3 regions of the Lelliottia sp. GFLA7 genome follow, and region 3 is predicted to be linked to each of the others. Evidence: predicted binding sites of a transcription regulator. Region 3 holds the regulator's gene; each other region holds the start of a gene.
What was found. Region 3 encodes CRP, which controls carbon source genes, mostly activating them, when cyclic AMP is high. Its sites were predicted from a motif close to ATGTGANNNNNNTCACAT; they were not measured.

Region 1: the regulator CRP is predicted to act here: its motif matches at 5,431-5,448, upstream of AC07RN_RS11315 (glycine dehydrogenase).
Region 2: the regulator CRP is predicted to act here: its motif matches at 4,605-4,622, upstream of bhsA (multiple stress resistance protein BhsA).

Annotation. Positions count from the first base shown of each region.
Region 1 covers NZ_JBWLAQ010000003.1:209,492-216,738, forward strand. The annotation lists gene mpl (UDP-N-acetylmuramate:L-alanyl-gamma-D-glutamyl-meso-diaminopimelate ligase) at 1-1,227, shown strand, start outside; gene AC07RN_RS11295 (aldose 1-epimerase family protein) at 1,285-2,493, opposite strand; gene yjgA (ribosome biogenesis factor YjgA) at 2,798-3,349, opposite strand; gene pmbA (metalloprotease PmbA) at 3,444-4,796, shown strand; gene cybC (cytochrome b562) at 4,890-5,276, shown strand; gene AC07RN_RS11315 (glycine dehydrogenase) at 5,600-5,938, shown strand; gene AC07RN_RS11320 (SFCGS family glycine-rich protein) at 5,950-6,312, shown strand; gene AC07RN_RS11325 (DUF4312 family protein) at 6,314-6,613, shown strand; gene AC07RN_RS11330 (DUF4311 domain-containing protein) at 6,636-7,247, shown strand, end outside.
Region 2 covers NZ_JBWLAQ010000001.1:354,967-362,213, reverse strand. The annotation lists gene nagZ (beta-N-acetylhexosaminidase) at 1-486, shown strand, start outside; gene ycfP (alpha/beta hydrolase YcfP) at 520-1,062, shown strand; gene AC07RN_RS01805 (NAD(P)/FAD-dependent oxidoreductase) at 1,298-2,602, shown strand; gene AC07RN_RS01800 (glycine zipper 2TM domain-containing protein) at 2,794-3,333, shown strand; gene comR (TetR family copper-responsive transcriptional repressor ComR) at 3,815-4,450, opposite strand; gene bhsA (multiple stress resistance protein BhsA) at 4,694-4,951, shown strand; gene ldtC (L,D-transpeptidase LdtC) at 5,029-5,985, opposite strand; gene mfd (transcription-repair coupling factor) at 6,139-7,247, opposite strand, start outside.
Region 3 covers NZ_JBWLAQ010000008.1:59,158-66,404, forward strand. The annotation lists gene AC07RN_RS17970 (YccS/YhfK family putative transporter) at 1-942, opposite strand, end outside; gene crp (cAMP-activated global transcriptional regulator CRP) at 1,000-1,632, opposite strand; gene AC07RN_RS17980 (OsmC family protein) at 1,942-2,346, shown strand; gene AC07RN_RS17985 (phosphoribulokinase) at 2,392-3,261, opposite strand; gene AC07RN_RS17990 (YheU family protein) at 3,292-3,510, opposite strand; gene AC07RN_RS17995 (hydrolase) at 3,507-4,529, opposite strand; gene mdcA (malonate decarboxylase subunit alpha) at 4,810-6,465, shown strand; gene AC07RN_RS18005 (triphosphoribosyl-dephospho-CoA synthase) at 6,465-7,247, shown strand, end outside.

The DNA.
Region 1 (7,247 bases), on a different contig from region 3:
ATTCAGGGATATGATGCCAGCCAGCTGGACGTTGAACCGGATCTGGTTATCATCGGCAACGCCATGACGCGCGGTAACCCGTGTGTGGAAGCGGTGCTGGAACGCAATATTCCGTTCATGTCTGGCCCGCAATGGCTGCATGACTTTGTCCTGCGCGACCGCTGGGTGCTGGCGGTTGCCGGTACGCACGGTAAAACGACGACGGCCGGGATGGCAACCTGGATTCTGGAAGCCTGCGGCTATAAGCCGGGCTTTGTGATCGGCGGCGTGCCGGGCAATTTCGACGTTTCTGCCCGTCTGGGCGAAAGCCCGTTCTTTGTGATTGAAGCTGACGAATACGACTGCGCCTTCTTCGATAAGCGCTCCAAGTTCGTGCATTACTGCCCGCGCACGCTGATCCTCAATAATCTTGAGTTCGATCATGCGGATATCTTTGACGACCTGAAAGCCATTCAGAAACAGTTCCATCACCTGGTGCGCATCGTGCCGGGGCAAGGCCGTATTATCTATCCTGAAAACGACATCAATCTTAAGCAGACGATGGCGATGGGTTGCTGGAGCGAGCAGGAGCTGGTGGGCGAGCAAGGCCACTGGCACGCGAAGAAACTGACAACCGACGCGTCCGAATGGGAAGTGTTGCTGGACGGTGAAAAAGTCGGCCAAGTGAAGTGGGCGCTGGTCGGTGAACACAACATGCACAATGGCCTGATGGCGATTGCGGCGGCGCGTCATGTGGGCGTCACGCCTGCGGATGCGGCCGATGCGCTGGGATCCTTCATCAACGCGCGTCGTCGTCTTGAACTGCGCGGTGAAGCCAATGGCGTAACCGTGTACGACGATTTCGCCCATCATCCGACGGCCATTCTGGCGACGCTGGCAGCACTGCGCGGCAAAGTTGGCGGAACGGCGCGCATTCTGGCGGTGCTGGAGCCACGCTCTAACACCATGAAAATGGGGCTCAGCAAAGACGATCTCGCGCCGTCTCTTGGCCGCGCTGACGAAGTGTTCCTCCTGCAACCGCAGCACATTCCGTGGCAGGTGGCGGAAGTGGCTGATGCCTGCATTCAGCCTGCGCACTGGCATGCGGATGTCGATACCTTAGCGGATATGGTGATTAAAACCGCGCAGCCGGGCGATCACATTCTGGTGATGAGCAACGGCGGTTTTGGTGGCATTCATCAGAAACTGCTGGACGGTCTGGCGAAGAAAGCTCAGGCCGAAGAGTAAAAAACTGCCCGGTAGCGCAATGCTACCGGGTAATTACGCCTGGCAAAAAAGTAAACCTTACTCTTTGGCGATAGGCGTTTCGACTTCCTCAATCGGGGTGCTGCCCTGAATCTCACCGATTTTCTTCACAACGTCGTCGACCTGACCAGAGGTGTGAAGCAATGTGTAAGTCAAATCAAACTGCGTGCTCTGGCCGGCCTGCAGCTGCTTCACGCGCTTTTGTTCTCGTTCGATGGTCACTGGATAGGCATAGCTGGTGCCCGGCTCAATCCCAGTGACATAGCCTTGTTTTTCGGTATCGGTGTTTTTCCACAGCGTTAAAACAGGTAACTGGCGGGTGTCGAACTGAATCGCGGCCCCTTTGTCGCCGGCTTTATTGATCACCGCGGCAGTGGTGTGGTGATTCTCATCCGCCAGCGGTTTGATGTTAAACACCATTTCATCAAAGCCTTTCGTTGGCCCCGCAAAGTTTTGCCACTCTTTTAAACCGGCTTTGGCGTAATCATTGAACGGGCTGATGCTTTCCATGGGTGCGATAAACCGCGCCCCTGCTTCCAGAATCGGTTTACCGAAATTGCTGTGATAAATGATTTGATAGTCATGCGGATAATCTGCGTGATTTGTCAGTACATCGTGAAGAGCAAAACGGTTACTGCCCGGGACATAGCGCAGTTCCGTCATTGTCTGCAGATCGGCTTTTTTAAACGTACTTTCTTTTACCAGACCACGAACACGAATTTCGTACGGCGCGCTGTCGCTCACCTCGACTTCTACCTGCGAGGCTGGCGTATTACCTGCTTTTCCGTGCAAAGTGTAAATCTGGCCGTCTGCAGTGACCGGATGCCCGGTCCATTCGTAGCCACAGCGCACCATCATTTCGTTGAAACCTTCCAGCCATCCCAGGCCATTTCGGCTTTCAAGATTCATGAAAGCAGGGTTGACCACCTCTTTCACCGGGGAATCCCAACCCATCCGCACGCCGTAGCCCTCAACGCGCAGTAAATTCATGCCGCGCGATGGGCTTAACGTGATCGTTAAGCCGTCTTTACTGGTGATGATGATGACTTTGCTGCCTTCCTGCTTGCCACCATGAAGGACTTTTTGTTCGATGCTGAAGTTTTGGTTTTTCACTTTCAGCATATTGCTCGTAACTTTCCAGTTACCCAGTTCTGTCGCGCTATCAGCGCTTGTCAGCACCCATGTTTTTGCCATCACAGGCGCGGAAATTAAACAGGCCAGTGCGGTTAACGCCAATGTTTTTTTCATCATTCTTCCCTTTTTGCTGAATCGATTATTTCTTTCACAGGCAAATCTAGATTCTTAACAAAAATGAAAGTGTGATGCGTTTCACCTGGTGGCTAATTAAGCGTATTTTCTCGTTAAAGTATGCGATGCGTTTGATATTCGTGTAATGAGATATGTATTTTGCACAAGAAAATGTGAATTAAGCGTATTTCTGCTTTAACGATTCAGCTTTGAAAGAAGCGTAAAAAATGAGATGTCATGCCAGAGGGGGAAGGACGGGGGGGGAAAAAATGACGCTAACTCATCATGAGTTAGCGTGAGGTCATTAACCTTCGTTCTCAGCCAGTTCGCGCAGATACTGGAAAATCAGACGCGCAGATTTCGGCGGCTTATTCCCTTCTTTCTCTTTCTTCGCGTTGCGGATAAGCGATCTTAACTGCTGACGATCAACGTCTGGCCACAGGTTTAACACCTCTGCGACAGCGTCATCGCCCTGTTCAATCAGGCGGTCACGGATTTGCTCAAGCTTGTGGAACAGCGCAACCTGCTGGTTGTGACGGTTTTTCAGCTTATCCAGCGCCTGGCGAATCGGCTCAACATCGCGCTGGCGCAGCATTTTACCGATCAGCTGAAGCTGGCGGCGACGGCCTTCTTTTTTGATTCGTTGGGCCAGTTCAATGGCACTGCGCAGATCCGGGTCGAGCGAGAGTTTATCCAGCGCGTTTTTACCCAGCTCTACCATTTCCGCACCAAGTTGTTTTAACTCTTCGGCGTCACGTTTAATTTCACTTTTACTGACCCAGATGATTTCATCATCTTCGTCTTCGATGTCATCACCGGGAACGTCGTCGAGCCAGTCTTCGGGCTGCTTAGTCATGTCAGGCTCCTTAAAAAAGAGGATAATGTTACCAGTTAAGACGCGCACTGAAAAACGGTTCTCTGTTAGACTTCAGATAACTATCTCTTACAGTATGGCATTTGCGATGAAAGTAACCTCACAAGTTGAAGCGCAGCGTAAGATTCTGGAAGAAGCGGTCTCCACAGCGTTGATGCTGGCTTCCGGAAAATCAGACGGCGCGGAAGTGGCAGTCAGCAAAACCACGGGTATCAGCGTAAGCACTCGCTACGGCGAAGTCGAGAACGTGGAATTTAACAGTGACGGTGCGCTGGGGATTACGGTTTATCACCAGAATCGCAAAGGCAGCGCGTCGTCGACCGACCTCAGCCCGGATGCCATCGCCCGTACCGTGCAGGCTGCGCTGGATATTGCGCGCTACACTTCGCCGGATCCGTACGCTGGCGTCGCGGAAAAAGATCTGCTGGCGTTTGACGCGCCGGATCTCGATCTTTTCCATCCGGCGGAAGTTTCCCCGGACGAAGCGATCGAATATGCCGCGCGCGCCGAACAGGCCTCTCTGAAAGCGGATAAACGTATCACCAATACCGAAGGCGGCAGCTTTAACAGCCACTACGGCATCAAAGTGTTCGGCAACAGCCACGGCATGTTGCAGGGCTACAGCTCCACGCGCCACTCCCTTTCCAGCTGTGTTATCGCTGAAGAAAATGGCGACATGGAACGCGATTACGCCTACACCATTGGCCGCGCGATGGGCGATTTACAGTCGCCAGAGTGGGTCGGTGAAGAGTGTGCAAAACGCACGCTGTCGCGCCTGTCTCCACGTAAACTCTCCACCATGAAAGCGCCGGTGATTTTTGCCAACGAAGTGGCGACCGGGCTGTTTGGTCATCTGGTCGGGGCGATTGCGGGCGGTGCGGTTTATCGTAAATCGACGTTCCTGCTCGATTCGCTGGGGCAACAAATTCTGCCGGAATGGCTGACCATTGAAGAACACCCGCATCTGCTGAAAGGGCTGGCGTCGACGCCGTTCGATGGCGAAGGCGTACGCACAGAACGTCGCGACATCATTAAAGACGGCATTCTTACCCAATGGCTGCTGACCAGCTATTCTGCGCGCAAGCTCGGGCTGCAAAGCACCGGCCACGCAGGCGGTATCCACAACTGGCGCATCGAAGGCCAGGGCCTGAACTTTGAACAGATGCTCAAAGAAATGGGCACCGGCCTGGTCGTGACCGAGTTGATGGGTCAGGGCGTCAGCGGGATCACCGGCGATTACTCTCGCGGTGCGGCGGGCTTCTGGGTCGAAAACGGTGAAATTCAGTATCCGGTAAGCGAAATCACGATTGCCGGTAACTTAAAAGACATGTGGCGCAATATCGTTACTGTCGGTAACGATATTGAAACACGTAGCAATATACAGTGTGGTTCAGTGCTGTTACCCGAGATGAAAATCGCGGGTCAATAATACCCGTCATATTTCACGTTGCAGATGCGTTGGCTGCGCTCGAATTATTGAGGGTATTTAGCTTATTTTTCATAATAAAAAAGGAAGTGAGCAATGCGTAAAAACCTGTTAGCGATTCTTGCTGTGTCGTCGTTAGTGTTCAGTTCTGCTGGGTTTGCCGCCGATCTTGAAGATGATATGGACACGCTCAGTAGCAACCTGAAAGTGGTCCAGAAAACGGATAATGCGACGGAAATGAAAGACGCATTGACCAAAATGCGCGTCGCCGCACTCGATGCGCAAAAAGCGACGCCACCAAAGCTGGAAAACAAAGCAGCCGACAGCGCTGAGATGAAAGACTATCGCCACGGTTTTGACGTGCTGGTCGGCCAGATCGACGGCGCCCTGAAGCTTGCCAACGAAGGCAAAGTGAAAGAAGCCCAGGCTGCCGCTGATGGATTTATTGCCACCCGCAACGAAAACCACAAAAAATTCCGCTAATGGCACGCTAAGCCAGACGGCAAAATAATCAACGGGGGCGAAAGGCCCCCGTTTTGTTTGCCACAACGTAATAAGAAAACCTTATCCGCGTCACACTTTACGACCTTGCGCGTAAATTTTTCCACTCTCCTTTCTGACCTTTTGCCGCCGAATAGAGTGATATTCATCACGCAAATCCAGTTGATAATTCATATTCACCGTAATTATGTGGAACAGATCACTGGTGCCGCTTTCCTTTCCACTTCGAAGTGGAAAATAACTCGCTACAAACCTTTAACCTCCAGCGTTAGTTTTATCTCAGTGCCATTAACGGGGTAAGACGAGTGATTAACGGAGCGGTAATGAACGACGTTGGAGAACAGGCAGCGCAAACTGAAACGCTCGCAAACACCATGCTCGAGCAGGTCTATTACCAGCTTGCCCGCCACAACATCATTCCCAATGACGTCCAGCAGCAGATGCTGACTTCACACGTTCGCGCAATGGCGCACCGGTCGGTGACCGGGGAACCGCTGCCGGAGGTCGAAGCTGACCTGTTCGATGAAATTTCAGCAGATTCAATGCGGCTTGCCCGCGAAGTGGTCGCACAGTTCGGCAATCTTCCTGATGAAGAAGCCTGGCTGCTCTCCGTTCACTTCGAAGTCGCCAAAGACAACCTTTAAGGAGCACCACAATGGAACAAATTACAGTCGTGATCGGCGATCGTCTCGGGAAAGGCCAGAAAGTGGCTATCGGTGTGGAAAAGGCCGGCGGTCGTGCGGTTGTCGTACCGGGCGTGGCGGCGGACATGAAATTGGGCGACGTGATGAAAGCGGAAAACGCCACATTCGGGATCTCCTTCTGCGGCAGCGGCGGCGCGGGTGCTATCACAGCGCAAACCAAACATGGCTACAAAGCGAAATACGGCATGCGTTCAGTGGAAGAGGGCGTCACCGCCATCAACGAAGGCAACAACGTGTTGGGCTTTGGCTTTATGGATAAAGAAGAGCTGGGCGAGCGACTGGTGCAGGCCTGGCTGAAAAAGTACGGCGCGTAACATGAAAGAGCAATTCACCACCACGGTGAGAGTAAAGGGCAAGGGCGACGCCAAAACACGCGCCTTTGCCGACGCGCTAAACCACGTACAGGCCGCGGTGATGAACGCATCGCCGCATATCTTACTGCGTATTGAGCCACAGGATGTGCAGGTTGTTCAGGCGCAAGAAGCGGTGCGTAAAGAAGCGTTTCTGTTCTTCTTTTTGCGCCGGGAAAGACGCACTTACAGCGTGGAGCTGGACGTGACCGTCAACGTGACTGCCATCAATCTTGACCAGGTGGATTTTGTCGCGCAACGCTGATTCTCACTAATAGGGCAGACGAATGTTCCTGATAATTTTAATAAAATCGCTCATCATCGGCGGCCTGGTTGGCGTCGGCGTTGGCGCCGGGGCTGCACGCATGTTTCATGCGCCTACCACACAGGGTATGGGCGCATTTCGTACGTTGGGGGAACTGAACTCCTGCGAAGGGGATCCCGCTTCTCACTTCTCCTTTGGTCTGGGTTTCTTCTTCAACGCCTGGGCCTCTTCGGTTGCGGCGGGGGCGTTCACGCAGGACGTTGACCATCGCATCATCCCTAACTGGGGTGCCGCGGCGCTGATGCTAAAAAACCGCAATGTCGGTGAGACGCTACACGATCCCCGCAAAATGGCGATTGCCTGCGGCGTGATCGGCATGTTCGTCGTCACCTTCTTAAACCTCACGGCTTCGTCCGTTCCAGCGGCGCTTCAGGTGACCGCCGTTAAGGTGCTGGTTCCTGCGGCAAACCTGCTGGTGAATACCGTGATGCCGGTGATCTTCTGGCTGGCGGCGATTGATGCAGGTAAAAAATCCGGCTTCTGGGCCACCGTGTTTGGCGGCGCAGCGCAGCTGATTATGGGCAACGCCGTACCGGGTCTGGTGCTTGGCATCCTGATTGGTAAAGGCGTCGAA
Region 2 (7,247 bases), on a different contig from region 3:
CGCGATCCGCGTCCGGAAGCGGAGATTCGCGCCAAAGATATGTCGGTGTTCCGATCCCTGATTACCGATAACAAACTCGATGCCATCATGCCAGCGCATGTGATTTACAGTGATGTCGATCCGCGCCCGGCCAGCGGTTCATCGCACTGGCTGCAAACGGTGCTGCGCAAAGAGCTGGGTTTTAACGGCGTGATCTTCTCTGACGATTTGTCGATGGAAGGGGCGGCAATCATGGGTAGCTACGCGGAGCGCGGACAAGCGTCGCTGGATGCAGGTTGCGATATGATCCTCGTCTGCAATAATCGTAAAGGTGCGGTGAGCGTGTTAGATAACCTGTCGCCGATCAATGCTGAACGTGTTACACAATTGTATCATAAAGGTTCATTTAGCCGTCAGGAGCTGATGAGCAGCGCTCGCTGGAAAGCGGTGAATGCGCAGCTCGAAGCACTCAATGAGCGCTGGCAGGCACACAAAGCGGGCCAATAACCATCCCGGAAGACGTAGTGTGGCGAGGAAACGATGATCATTTATTTGCACGGTTTTGACTCGAACAGTCCTGGTAACCATGAGAAAGTGCTGCAACTGCAGTTTATCGATCCGGACGTGCGGCTGATTAGCTACAGTACGCGCCATCCGAAGCATGACATGCAGCATTTGCTCAAAGAAGTGGACAAGATGCTGCAGCTCAACGTCGACGAGCGCCCGCTGATTTGTGGTGTCGGTCTCGGCGGCTATTGGGCAGAACGCATCGGTTTTCTCTGCGATATTCGCCAGGTCGTCTTCAATCCGAATCTGTTCCCTGAAGAGAACATGGAAGGTAAAATCGACCGCCCTGAAGAGTATGCGGATATCGCCACAAAATGCGTCAGTAATTTCCGCGAGAAAAACCGCGATCGCTGCCTTGCGATCCTCTCCCGACAGGATGAGGCGTTAAACAGCCATCGCGCGGCAGAGTTTTTGCACCATTATTATGAAATTGTGTGGGATGAAGAGCAGACCCACAAATTCAAAAACATCTCCCCGCATCTACAGCGTATCAAAGCCTTCAAGACTCTGGGTTAACCCTTTCTGAAGATTCTCTGGCCCGGCGGCGCAAGCTTGCCGGGCTTTGTCTTTGCTACAATTGTTCAAATTTAAACCGGCAAAACTTGATTCATATCAATTTTGGTATGACCAATGCGCCTTGCGTGTTATTCTCAATACCGATGAATGGTTTCAGTGCTGTAACCTGTTGTTAAATAAGAGTTATTTTTATAACTTTTAATTAACAATTGGTTAATAATTTGAGGGGGTCACATTGACTACGCCATTGAAAAAGATAGTGATTGTAGGCGGCGGCGCAGGTGGGCTGGAGCTGGCAACACAACTCGGTAAAAAGCTGGGTCGTGGTAAAAAAGCCAAAATTACGCTGGTCGATCGTAACCACAGCCATCTGTGGAAACCGCTGCTGCACGAAGTGGCAACCGGTTCACTGGATGAAGGTGTGGATGCCCTAAGCTATCTGGCGCACGCGCGTAATCATGATTTCCAGTTCCAATTGGGCTCGGTGATGGATATCAACCGTGAGAGCAAAACCATTACTCTAGCTGAGCTGCGTGATGAGAAAGGTGAACTGCTGGTGCCTGAGCGCAAACTGCCTTATGACACGCTGGTGATGGCGCTGGGCAGTACCTCTAACGACTTCAATACGCCGGGTGTGAAAGATCACTGCATCTTCCTGGACAACCCGCATCAGGCGCGTCGTTTCCACCAGGAAATGCTCAATCTGTTCCTGAAATACTCCAATAACCTTGGCGCGAATGGCAAAGTCAATATCGCCATTGTGGGCGGCGGGGCGACGGGCGTTGAACTGTCTGCTGAACTGCACAATGCGGTGAAACAGCTGCACAGCTATGGTTACAAAGGATTGACCAATGATGCGCTGAACGTCACGCTGGTCGAAGCTGGCGAACGTATTCTGCCTGCATTGCCACCGCGTATTTCGGGCGCTGCGCACAGCGAGTTGACCAAAATGGGCGTGCGTGTTCTGACGCAAACCATGGTCACCAGTGCTGACGCTGGCGGTCTGCACACCAAAGATGGTGAATACATTCAAGCGGATCTGATGGTTTGGGCTGCGGGTATCAAAGCGCCTGATTTTATGAAAGAGATTGGTGGCCTGGAAACGAACCGCATCAACCAGCTCGTCGTTGAACCGACGCTGCAAACCACGCGCGATCCGAACATCTTTGCGATTGGTGACTGCGCCTCTTGTGCCCGCCCTGAAGGTGGATTTGTACCGCCGCGTGCGCAGGCGGCTCACCAGATGGCAAGCCTGGCGCTGCATAACATCCTGGCGCAGACGAAGGGCAAAGCCATGAAGTCATACGTTTACAAAGACCATGGCTCGCTGGTTTCCCTGTCGAACTTCTCAACCGTGGGCAGCCTGATGGGTAACCTGATGCGCGGCTCCATGATGGTTGAAGGACGTATTGCGCGCTTCGTGTATATCTCGCTGTACCGCATGCATCAGGTCGCGCTGCACGGTTATTTCAAAACCGGCTTGATGATGCTGGTGGGCAGCATTAACCGCGTGATTCGCCCCCGTCTTAAGCTGCATTAATCTCACCCCCCTTCGGTCCCACCGGAGGGGGTTTTTAGCATATCGTCCTGTCATATCCCCCTGAGAGCCTAGGAGTTCTCTGAAACGTATTCCTGGTCGCTCAACCCCTCTGTTTTTGATCCTTATTCTGATTGGCGAAGTCTTTCTTTGATTGCAAAATTGTTACTAACAGCAACAAAGGAGGAAGTCCCGTGAATAAATCAATGTTGGCGGGTATAGGGATTGGCGTGGCTGCTGCGCTCGGCGTGGCGGCGGTTGCCAGTCTTAACGTGTTTGAGCGTGGCCCGCAGTACGCACAAGTTGTTTCAGCAACACCGATTAAAGAATCCGTAAAAACGCCTCGTCAAGAGTGCCGCAACGTGGCCGTTACTCATCGTCGTCCGGTACAGGATGAAAACCGCATCGCAGGTTCAGTTCTGGGAGCTGTTGCCGGTGGTGTGATTGGTCATCAGTTTGGCGGGGGACGCGGGAAAGATGTTGCCACGGTCGTCGGAGCATTAGGCGGCGGTTATGCAGGGAATCAAGTCCAGGGCGCGATGCAGGACGGAGATACCTACACCACCACGCAGCAGCGTTGTAAAACTGTCTACGATAAGTCAGAAAAAATGCTGGGTTACGATGTGACCTATAAGATTGGCGATCAGCAGGGCAAAATCCGAATGGATAAAGATCCCGGCACCCAAATTCCACTGGATGGCAATGGCCAGCTGGTTTTGAATAACAAGGTGTGAAAAAAGCAGTTCTTTGAATTTGGCTCCTCACGCGCTCAGGCTGAGGAGCCTTTTTTTGCTGTAAAAACAGTTGTTAAAGGTCAAATTCATGATGCTGGCGCAGAAGCAAAAATCCTGTAATCAGCACTGAGATAAATGCAAACAGCACTGAACCACCACATACAATCCACAGACCAAATAACAATGTAATTACTATTAGCACTTTGAATAATGGTAATAGCAAAATCATCTTTATTTTCCTTCCGCATGTGTACAGTCAGAAAGCGCCTTTGTCATAGACAAAAATAATGTGCCGCCGCATCGGCTGGGAAAGGGTATAGCTACGGTTATTAGCGTCTTCATGACGTGAACGACTCTCCATTTAATGGCCGCTAATCATTAGCAGCACAATAATCACCATTTAAGCGTAGCAAACGAGGCGTTTTTGGAGATAGATTTGACCTATTGTTCAACAGGCCAAATCTGATTTCTGACGATATATTCAGCTTTTGAGCAGCTCAGGCCAGAGCCGCAACGTGGTATGAGTGATTTTTTGCAGCTTTTCAATGTCCGCGCCTTCACGTGCGCTGATCGACATTCCCTGCAGAATACAGCTCAGGAATTGAGTCAATTCTGCCGTATCACAATGCGCGGGGATCTCGCCCCGCGCCTGACGTTGGCGTAAAAACGCACCCAGCGTCTCTTCCTGCATGGCATGGCGCGACTTCACGGTATTGGCGATCTCTTTCGAGGAGGCCGCGAGCGTGGCGGAAGTGTTGATCATAAAACAACCCGCTGGCGTATCTTTGCTGGTGAAGCATGCGGCCACCGTTGCGAAATAATCCTCTAAAGCCTGTTCAACCGTCTTCTCTTCGCAGAAAAGCTGTGCCTCATGTTTGGCCGCAAAACGGGTGATATAGCGATCCAGCACCGCACGGAACAGACCTTCTTTATTCGTAAATTCTGCGTACAGCGTAGGGGCTTTCGCGCCAGTGGCTTCGACCAGATCGGATAAAGACGTGGCTTCATAGCCGTGCTGCCAGAAAAGTGTCATGGCCTTATCAAGCGCCGCATCCCTGTCGAACACCTTCGGTCGGCCACGGCTTTTTTTAGCGCAACTCGTGATGTCGGTTGTCATAGCCGTTGTACCTCGGTTGGTTTATTGAATGACCATTATAAAAATAATAGCCAGTGGCGACCAGCACTGATTTGATAAAAATAAATTAATCATATGAATATGATTAATATGAGGTTTTAAATTAATTTAACGATCATTATAAAATAGTGTTGACGTGTGATGCAGATCACATCTATCATTTACCTATCGATCGTTAAGTAATTAACTTACGACCTCCTAATCATCTGCTAAAGGCTACTCATCATGAAAAACGTAAAAACCCTGATTGCTGCTGCTTTCTTAAGCTCACTCTCTTTCGCAAGCTTCGCGGCCGTTGAAGTGCAATCGACTCCAGTTGACCAGCAAAAAGTGGGCACTATTTCTGCTAACGCAGGGACCAACCTGGGTTCACTGGAAGACCAACTGGCGCAAAAAGCAGAAGAAATGGGTGCGAAATCTTTCCGCATCACGTCAGTGACTGGCCCGAACACCCTGCACGGTACTGCTGTTATTTATAAATAAGCCTGGCGAAACCCTCATATTTGCCACTGCAATAAAAAAGGCCCCGCATCACTGCGGGGCCTTTTTTTGTTCGCTCTTTAAAGCGATTGCTGAGTCATACCGGGATGTGGCGTCACATCCACCGGCATTCCTGAGCGAATCTCCATCGCTCTTTCCATCACCGCGCTATCGGCGCTGGCTTTGAACGTTTGCATAGCGGCGTTCAGCACAATCGGCAGCGTTTGCGGATCGTCACCGATATTTTTTGACAGCGGCTGGTGGATTTCAACCAGACGTTTTCCGCCCGGCTCTTCCGACACTTTAATCGGCGTGTTCAAAATATTGACCTTCGTCCCCGGCGTAATCACCCGGAAAAGGGTTTCGATATCGCCATCGCGCAGGCGAATACAGCCTGAGCTCACGCGCATCCCAATCCCAAAATCAGCATTGGTTCCGTGCAGCAAATAGACGCCGCCGTAGGCCGCCAGACGAATGGCATGATGGCCCATCGGATTGTCGGGGCCTGCTGGCACGACAGCGGGCAAATCAATCCCCTGTGCTTTATAGCGCGCACGGATATTCGCCGTCGGCGTCCAGGTTGGATTCGCGCGTTTATCCGACACCGTCGTCACCATGGTTGGCGTTAAGGTATCGCCGCCTAACTGACCGATGCCGATCGGGTAAACCGTCACCTCTTTTTTACCCGGCGGGTAATAGTAGAGGCGCAATTCCGCAAGGTTGATCACCAGCCCTTCACGCGGCGCGTCGGGCAAAAGCGTTTGCAGCGGAATCGTCAGCACGCTGCCTGCGCGCGGCACGTAAGGATCAACGCCTGGGTTTGCCTGCAGCAAAGCCAGAAAGCCGACGTTATATTTTTTCGCAATCGCTTCAAGCGATCCACCATCATTTTCCACGACGTGAAATTTATTCTCACCGACCAAACGGCTGCCGGCAGGCGGTAAAGGCCAGGTGTTGGCGCGAGCGGGAAGGGCAATCGCCACCGCCGCCGCCAGCGCAAAAAAGGTTATCCAGCGAGTTAAACGCAAGGTCATCATTATCACCAAAATCCATAGTAATAGTAGGGCTATTGTTGCGAAATAGTTAATTGATAATTATGGCGAATGCATGTGTCGGGAAACGCAGGGGGATTGCAAAGATTGTGTAAATATCAGGCCCCGATAACTGGCGTTACCGGGGCATAAACGTCACTACGCTACCGTGTTTTCTTCCAGTTGACGCATAAAGTTGCGCACCCATTCCATGCGGGTTTTCCGGTCGGCCAGTTCCTGCATAAACTTCAGACGCGTCGGGCCATCCAGGCGGAAATGCTGTGGTTGCTTCTGCAACAAACCGATCAGCCACATCGGATCGACATGGTTTTTCTCAGCAAATTCAACCGTCCCGCCTTTCTCATTCCCTTCAAGCTTGCGGATACCCAGCTTCTGCGCCTGCTGACGCAGTCGGGCGATGTCGAGCAGGTTACGCGCCGGATCCGGCAGCAAACCAAAGCGGTCAATGAGCTCAACCTTGATTTCTTCAAGCTCAGACTCTTTTTTGGCGCTGGCAATTCGCTTATAGAACGACAGGCGCGTGTTGACGTCCGGGATAAAATCGTCCGGCAACAGGGATGGCATGCGCAGTTCGACCTCCGTTTGCTGGCTCGTGAGATCCTCAAGCGACGGCTCGCGTCCGGCTTTCAACGCATCAACGGCATTTTCCAGCAGCTCCATGTACAACGAGAAACCGATGGTTTCCATGGATCCGCTCTGATCTTCACCCAGCAATTCGCCTGCGCCACGGATCTCGAGATCGTGTGTCGCCAGCGCGAAACCTGCTCCCAAATCTTCCAGCGAGGCGATGGCTTCAAGACGTTTTTGCGCATCGGTGGTCATCGCTTTCGGATGCGGGGTCATCAGCCATGCGTAGGCCTGATGATGCGAGCGCCCAACGCGACCGCGCAACTGATGAAGCTGCGCCAGACCGAAGTGATCCGCACGTTCAATAACGATGGTGTTCGCCGTCGGAATGTCGATGCCGGTTTCAATAATCGTGGTACACACCAGCACGTTAAAACGCTGGTGGTGGAAATCGTTCATCACCCGTTCCAGCTCGCGCTCGCGCATCTGCCCATGACCGATGGCAATGCGGGCCTCCGGCACCAGTTCAGCCAGTTTATCGGCGGTTTTCTGAATGTTTTCGACATCGTTAAAGAGATAATAAACCTGCCCGCCACGCAGCACTTCACGCAGAATAGCCTCGCGAACCACCAGGCTATCGTACTCGCGGACAAACGTTTTCACCGCCAGACGACGCGCCG
Region 3 (7,247 bases):
CCCGACCGGGTTATCCGGATGCTGACGGGCGATTTTCTCCAGCGCGCCTAATGGCTTATCCATGGTAAAGCGCGTGGGATAGCGGTGATAAAGAATATCGTCAGCCAGCACGCGCAGACGCGCCGCGACCGTCTGGGCATTCCAGCGGATCACCGCTTCGGCATGGCTACGCTCCACCAGTTTTTGCACTTCCTGCGGATGATGCAGGCTGACGGAGATATGTTCCTGGAGATCCAGCCCTACCTGAAACGTGCGCAGCAGCCGTTTGTATTCATGATTTTTATTGGCCGCCAGCATGTGCAACTGTTGATAACACTGGCTGATTAAATCGACCACTTTTTGCTGACGCGTCAGCAGCGGCGGCAGCGCCTTTTCCGGGTCGGTATGCTGCGTCAGCAGGGTGTATTTTGCTTCGCAGTAATCAGCGAGCTGAACGTAGAGCAGGCTTAAGGATTCGCGCAAAGGCTGCTCGCGCCACATCCAAAACCAGAACCAGTTGAATAATCCGTACCATAGCGTGCCAAACGCGTAGATCAGCAGCGGTTCCCAGACGGGCATATTCCCGGCGAGGCTGAGGGTGAAAATCGAGGCAATTAGCGAAGCGGGGAGCAATCGGGCATGCAGAGAACTGATTTCCGCCGTCACGCCGAGCGTGAGTGCCAGCACGGTTAAAATCAGCGGCAAGGGGATATCGCGCGCCAGCAAAAGCTGTACTGCCAGGCTACATCCGGCAAACAGCGATCCGCCAATAATCAGGCGTTTGAAAAAGCGTTTATGCGGCGTATCGAGACCGGCAATGTTACAGCAGGCAGGGACGAGGGAAAAAAGCAGACCGTGTTGCAGGTGACCCAGAATCAAACCGACGGCCACGGGGAGACATAACACCAGCGTTTGCCGAAGTGCGTAGTTAACTTCCGGGTGATAGATCAGCCTGCGCCACATAGATGCCAGAGACAAAAACGGCGTGACACCTTGCGATGGCACGCCGTTCGACCGGAATTAACGCGTTCCGTAAACCACGATAGTTTTACCGTGGGCGGAGATCAGGTTCTGATCTTCCAGCATTTTCAGGATACGGCCAACGGTTTCACGGGAGCAACCGACGATCTGACCAATTTCCTGACGGGTAATTTTAATTTGCATGCCGTCAGGGTGAGTCATAGCGTCAGGCTGTTTCGCCAGGTTCAACAGCGTTTGCGCGATGCGGCCGGTCACATCCAGGAAGGCGAGGTTACCCACTTTCTCGGAGGTGATTTGCAGGCGGCGAGCCATCTGCGAAGACAGGCGCAACAGAATATCCGGGTTAACCTGAATCAACTGACGGAATTTTTTGTAGGAGATCTCAGCCACTTCACAGGCCGATTTTGCACGTACCCAGGCGCTACGTTCCTGGCCTTCTTCAAACAGGCCCAGTTCGCCGATGAAATCGCCCTGGTTCAGATAAGAAAGGATCATCTCTTTTCCTTCTTCATCTTTAATAAGCACTGCCACCGAGCCTTTGACGATGTAATACAACGTTTCCGCTTTTTCACCCTGGTGAATCAGCGTGCTCTTCGATGGGTACTTATGAATATGGCAATGAGACAAGAACCATTCGAGAGTCGGGTCTGTTTGCGGTTTGCCAAGCACCATGCGCTGTTATCCTCTGTTATAAGCTGTCACCAGAGTCATAAATCGCATCCTGACTCTGGGGTTGCAATCGAATTCTTCCCCGTACCTGGGAATTAGGCTGTCATAAATGTTTGCAGCCTGTAATGTTTGATGTCCTCTGCATACATGTGTAACGTCAATGTATTACTGTAGCATCCAGAGTGTTTTAGCATAGCTTTTGCCGCGTGTCTCCTGGTGTCTCGCTTCAGCATGACGCAGGTCGACTTCCGTTGCGAGAATTGTAACGCACGGGTAATCTGTCCGGAAAAATGCAACGTCGGAGTGAATAAAATGCAAGCGCGTGTGAAATGGGTTGAAGGTTTAACGTTCCTCGGCGAATCCGCTTCAGGACACCAGATTTTGATGGATGGCAACTCCGGCGATAAAGCGCCAAGTCCGATGGAAGTGGTGCTGATCGCGGCGGGTGGATGCAGTGCCATCGACGTGGTCTCGATTCTGCAAAAAGGGCGTCATGACGTCACCGATTGCGAAGTGAAGCTGACATCAGAGCGTCGCGAAGAAGCGCCGCGTCTGTTTACGCACATCAATCTGCACTTCATTGTGACCGGCAAAGCGCTGAAAGATGCCGCGGTTTCCCGTGCGGTGGATCTTTCTGCGGAGAAGTACTGCTCGGTCGCGTTGATGCTGGAAAAAGCGGTGAAAATCACGCATTCGTATGAAGTGATTGAAGCGTAAGCGTTGACGAGATTTAGCCCTCTCCCATGAGGAGAGGGAATAAGATCATTCGATCTTTTTGCCTTCCATCAGCCGTTGCACCAGCGGCATCATGATCAGCTCCATCGCCAGTCCCATTTTCCCGCCCGGCACGACCAGCGTATTTATGTGCGAAATAAACGACCCCTGCAGCATTGCCAGCAGCCACGGATAATCAATATCTTCCAGATTACGGAAGTGAATCACCACAAAGCTTTCGTCGAGCGACGGAATCGTTTTGGCGGCGAAGGGATTTGACGTGTCCACTGTAGGCACGCGCTGGAAGTTGATGTGCGTGCGCGAAAACTGCGGCGTCAGGAAGTTAATATAATCTTCCATTGAGCGTACCACTGAATCCATGACTGCCTCACGCGAGTGGCCGCGCTCGCTGGTGTCGCGGGTGAGTTTCTGGATCCACTCCAGGTTGACGATAGGCACCACGCCGACCAACAGATCGACATGCCGCGCCACATCCTGTTGCGGCGTTACCACGCCGCCATGCAATCCTTCGTAAAACAGCACATCGGTTGGTTCCGGAAGCGGCTGCCACGGCGTAAATGTGCCCGGCACCTGGTTCCACGGCACGGCTTCGTCATAGGTATGCAGATATTTACGCGATTGCCCTGTGCCCGTATGGCCGTACTCGGCAAAGGTTTGTTCCAGCAAACCGAAGTCGTTGGCGTCTGGCCCGAAGTAGCTGATGTGTTTGCCGAGATCGCGCGCCTTGCGGATCGCCATGTCCATTTCAGGGCGGGTATAGCGATGAAAACTGTCGCCTTCTACCTCGGCGGCACGCAGGTTGAGCTGCGCGAAAATCTTACGAAACGCGAGGCTGGTGGTCGTGGTTCCCGCACCACTTGAACCCGTAACGGCAATAACCGGATGTCTGGCTGACATAGCAACTCCCTGACTGGAATGATGAAGCGATCAGCCGCGAAACTGATTGCGCGGCATGATGTTGACGGTTTCGTGCAGTTCAGACCACACCAGCAATATCTCGCCATTTTGTAGCTGCCGTTTCACATCGGCGACCTTTTGTTCAAGCGAGCGTTCATGTTCACCATAATCGGTGCCTTCGCGTAATACAAAGCTTTCAATCAGGCTGTCCAGCGTTTCGGGAGCCAGATCTTGCCAGGGAATCATCATCGTGTTTTTTCCAGCCAGGGGGTTAACCAGTCGGGGATACGCGTTTCCAGCCACATTTTCGGACGCCGTAACGTACCGCCGATAAAACCAACGTGGCCGCCATGTTCGGTCAGCTGATACTGCACGTTTGCGGGCAAATATCCCGGTGCCGGAATCGAATGGTGATCCATAAAGGGATCGTCTTTCGCATGGATGATCAGCGTCGGTTTGGTTATCTGATTCAGCAACGGCATGGCGCTACACTGACGATAATAGTCTAGTGCGTCAGCAAAACCGTGGATCTTCGAGGTGATCAGATCGTCAAACTCCCGCAAACGGCGCATGCGCTTGAGCTGTTGCAGGTTGATTGGCAGCGTGTCGGGATAGGCTTTCAATTTGCGTGCCGCGTTGGCTTTCAGCAAATTCAGCAGATAGCGCTGATACACGCGCGAAAAGCCCTTTTCCATATGATAGCTGCACTGCTCCAGCATAAACGGCGCGGAGACGATCACCGCCGCGTCCAGCGGCACGGCGTTACTCTCTTTTGCCAGCAGGCAGGCCAGCATATTGCCACCCAGCGAATAGCCTACCGCTGCGGTAGGGGCCGCGCCGTAAGTCTTCGCCAACCAGTATAAAAACCAGGTGCCGTCTTCTGTTTCGCCGGAATGATAAATCCGCTCGCGACGGTTTGGCTCACCACTGCATCCGCGAAAATGCATCACCACACCGAGCCAGCCGCGCGCTTTTGCCGCGTGGATCAGGCCGTGCGCATACGGGCTGTGCAGGCTGCCTTCCAGCCCGTGGAACACCACCAGCCGGGGTTTATGCCTGGCCTGGTCGGGATCTTCGCTCCACGCTAAATCGACGAAATCGCCGTCCGGCAGGTCGAGGCGCTGCCAGTGCGGGTCAAATTGCAGTTTACGGCGCAGGAGCCGTGGCAGCATGGTTTGCAGATGCGGGTTAGCGACGCCGCGCATTGGTACGAATTCGGCGCTCTCTTCACACGCGATATCAAAGTCTGATGGAATAATTTGGGTCATAACGATGCGATGTTCACTCTTGTCAGCCTTAACTATACCTGCCGAAGCGGATCCTGTTTACGAAAATGAGGCGGTGTTGACCTCCGATTCAGCTAATTCCTGCCTGAGCTAGCGTTTTTTTCCGAAACATTATCTGATCTTGATCATATATATTCATTCTGATTATTACTCTCAGGCTAATGATTCACCTCTACGCTTAATTGATGCCTTTCTCACCAGAGCGCACACTTTACTCAGCGTTAAGCAAATCAAAATGATGTGCTGAATCAGGAGGTTAATAATGTTATCTGGGCAAACTCCACCCCGGGTCTGGAACTCACGCCGCACAGAGAAAGCGCGCCGTCTGGCTTCCATTCCGGTGCAGGGCAAAGTACTGCCAACCGACGATTTCGTCGCCATGCTGGAAAAACTGATCGCCCCAGGCGACAAAGTCGTGCTGGAAGGCAACAACCAGAAGCAGGCAGATTTTCTGTCCCGCTCACTTGCTGAAGTGAACCCGCAAATCGTCCATGACCTGCATATGATTATGCCGAGCGTCGGGCGCAGCGAGCATCTCGATATCTTTGAAAAGGGCATCGCCCACAAGCTTGATTTCTCCTTCTCCGGTACGCAAAGTCTGCGCATTTCGCAGCTGCTGGAAGACGGTCTTCTCGAAATCGGCGCTATCCACACCTACATCGAACTTTACTCCCGTCTTTACGTGGATCTCTCGCCAAACGTGGCGCTGATTGCCGGTTTCAAAGCCGACCGAAAAGGCAATCTGTACACCGGCGCAAGCACCGAAGACACGCCCGCGCTGGTTGAAGCCGCTGCGTTCCATGACGGTATCGTCATTGCGCAGGTCAACGAGCTGGTCGACGACGAATGTGACCTGCCGCGTGTGGATATCCCCGGTTCCTGGATTGACTACGTGGTGGTGGCGGACAGACCGTTCTTTATCGAACCGCTGTTCACCCGCGACCCGCGCCTGATCAAGCAAGAACATATTCTGATGGCGATGATGGCGATTAAAGGCATCTACGCAGAACATCAGGTCCAGTCCCTGAACCACGGGATCGGGTTTAACACCGCCGCGATTGAACTCCTGCTGCCCACCTACGGCGAACAGCTCGGTCTGAAAGGCAAAATCTGTAAGCACTGGACACTGAACCCGCATCCGACGCTGATCCCGGCGATTGAGAGTGGCTGGGTCGAAAGCGTGCACTGCTTCGGCGGCGAGCTGGGCATGGAAGAGTACATCCGCGCGCGCCCTGACGTGTTCTTTACAGGGGCCGACGGCTCGATGCGATCTAACCGCGCGTTCTGCCAGCTGGCAGGCCAGTACGCGGTCGATATGTTTATCGGCTCCACGTTGCAGGTGGATGGCGATGCCAACTCCTCAACGGTGACGCGCGGTCGTCTCTCTGGCTTTGGCGGTGCGCCAAACATGGGCCACGATCCGCACGGTCGTCGTCATGCGACGCCTGCCTGGCTGAACATGAAAACCGAACCTGACCCAATGCAGCGCGGTAAAAAGCTGGTGGTGCAGATGGTCGAAACATTCCAGGCGGGTGTAAAACCGACCTTCGTCGAAAAACTCGATGCCATCGAAGTGGCGAAATCCTCCGGAATGCCGCTCGCGCCGGTGATGATTTATGGCGATGACGTCACCCACGTCCTGACGGAAGAGGGGATCGCTTACCTGTATCGCGCCGAAAGTCTGGAAGAACGTCGGGCAATGGTTGCGGCGGTCGCCGGGATCACTGATATCGGCCTGGGCGTTGACGCCAAACGCGTCGCGGCGCTGCGTCAAAGCGGCAAAGTGGTATACCCGGAAGACATGGGCATTCGCCGCACTGACGCCACGCGTTCCCTGCTGGCGGCCGGTAGCGTGTCGGATCTGGTCGAATGGTCCGGCGGTCTTTACAACCCACCTGCGAAATTCCGGAGCTGGTAATGAAACTTCTGCCCCAGATTCAGGTTGAAGGCGGTGCCGAATGGCTGGCGCGAACCGCCACGCAGTGTCTGATTGACGAAGCACGATTAAGCCCGAAACCCGGTCTGGTGGACAGTCGGGGGAACGGCGCGCACCACGATCTCACGCTCGCTCTGATGGAGCGCTCTGCGCAAAGTTTAACGCCGACGTTCCAGGCGCTGGCGCTGCAAAGCTGGCAGCGCCCGGCAGATATTTCGCTTCGACAAACTATAGGGCGGCTGGGACGCGAAGGCGAACAGCAGATGATGGCGGCGACAAACGGCGTCAACACCCATCGCGGGGCGATTTGGGCGCTGGGTCTGCTGGTCAGTGCGGTCGCCATGCTTGGCGGCGATGCCAAACCGCAGACCGTCGCAGCAACCGCCGCTGAACTGGCGAAACTGCCTGATGACGCCGCACCGAAAGTCTTCAGCAAAGGTCTTCGCGCCACGCATCGTTACCGTGTTCCGGGCGCGCGCGAAGAGGCGCAGCAGGCGTTTCCGCACATTATTCAGCGGGCATTGCCGCAGCTTCGGCTCAGCCGACTCAACGGCAGCAGCGAAACGCACAGCCGGCTTGATGCGCTGATGGCGATCATGACCACCCTCACCGATACCTGCGTGTTGTCTCGTGCCGGAATGGAAGGGCTGGACGCCATGCAAGACGGTGCGCGTGCGGTGCTGAGCGCAGGCGGTACGGCGCAACCTGACGGACAGCGCGCGCTGGCAGCGTTAGATCGCCACATGCTGGCGCTCAACGCATCG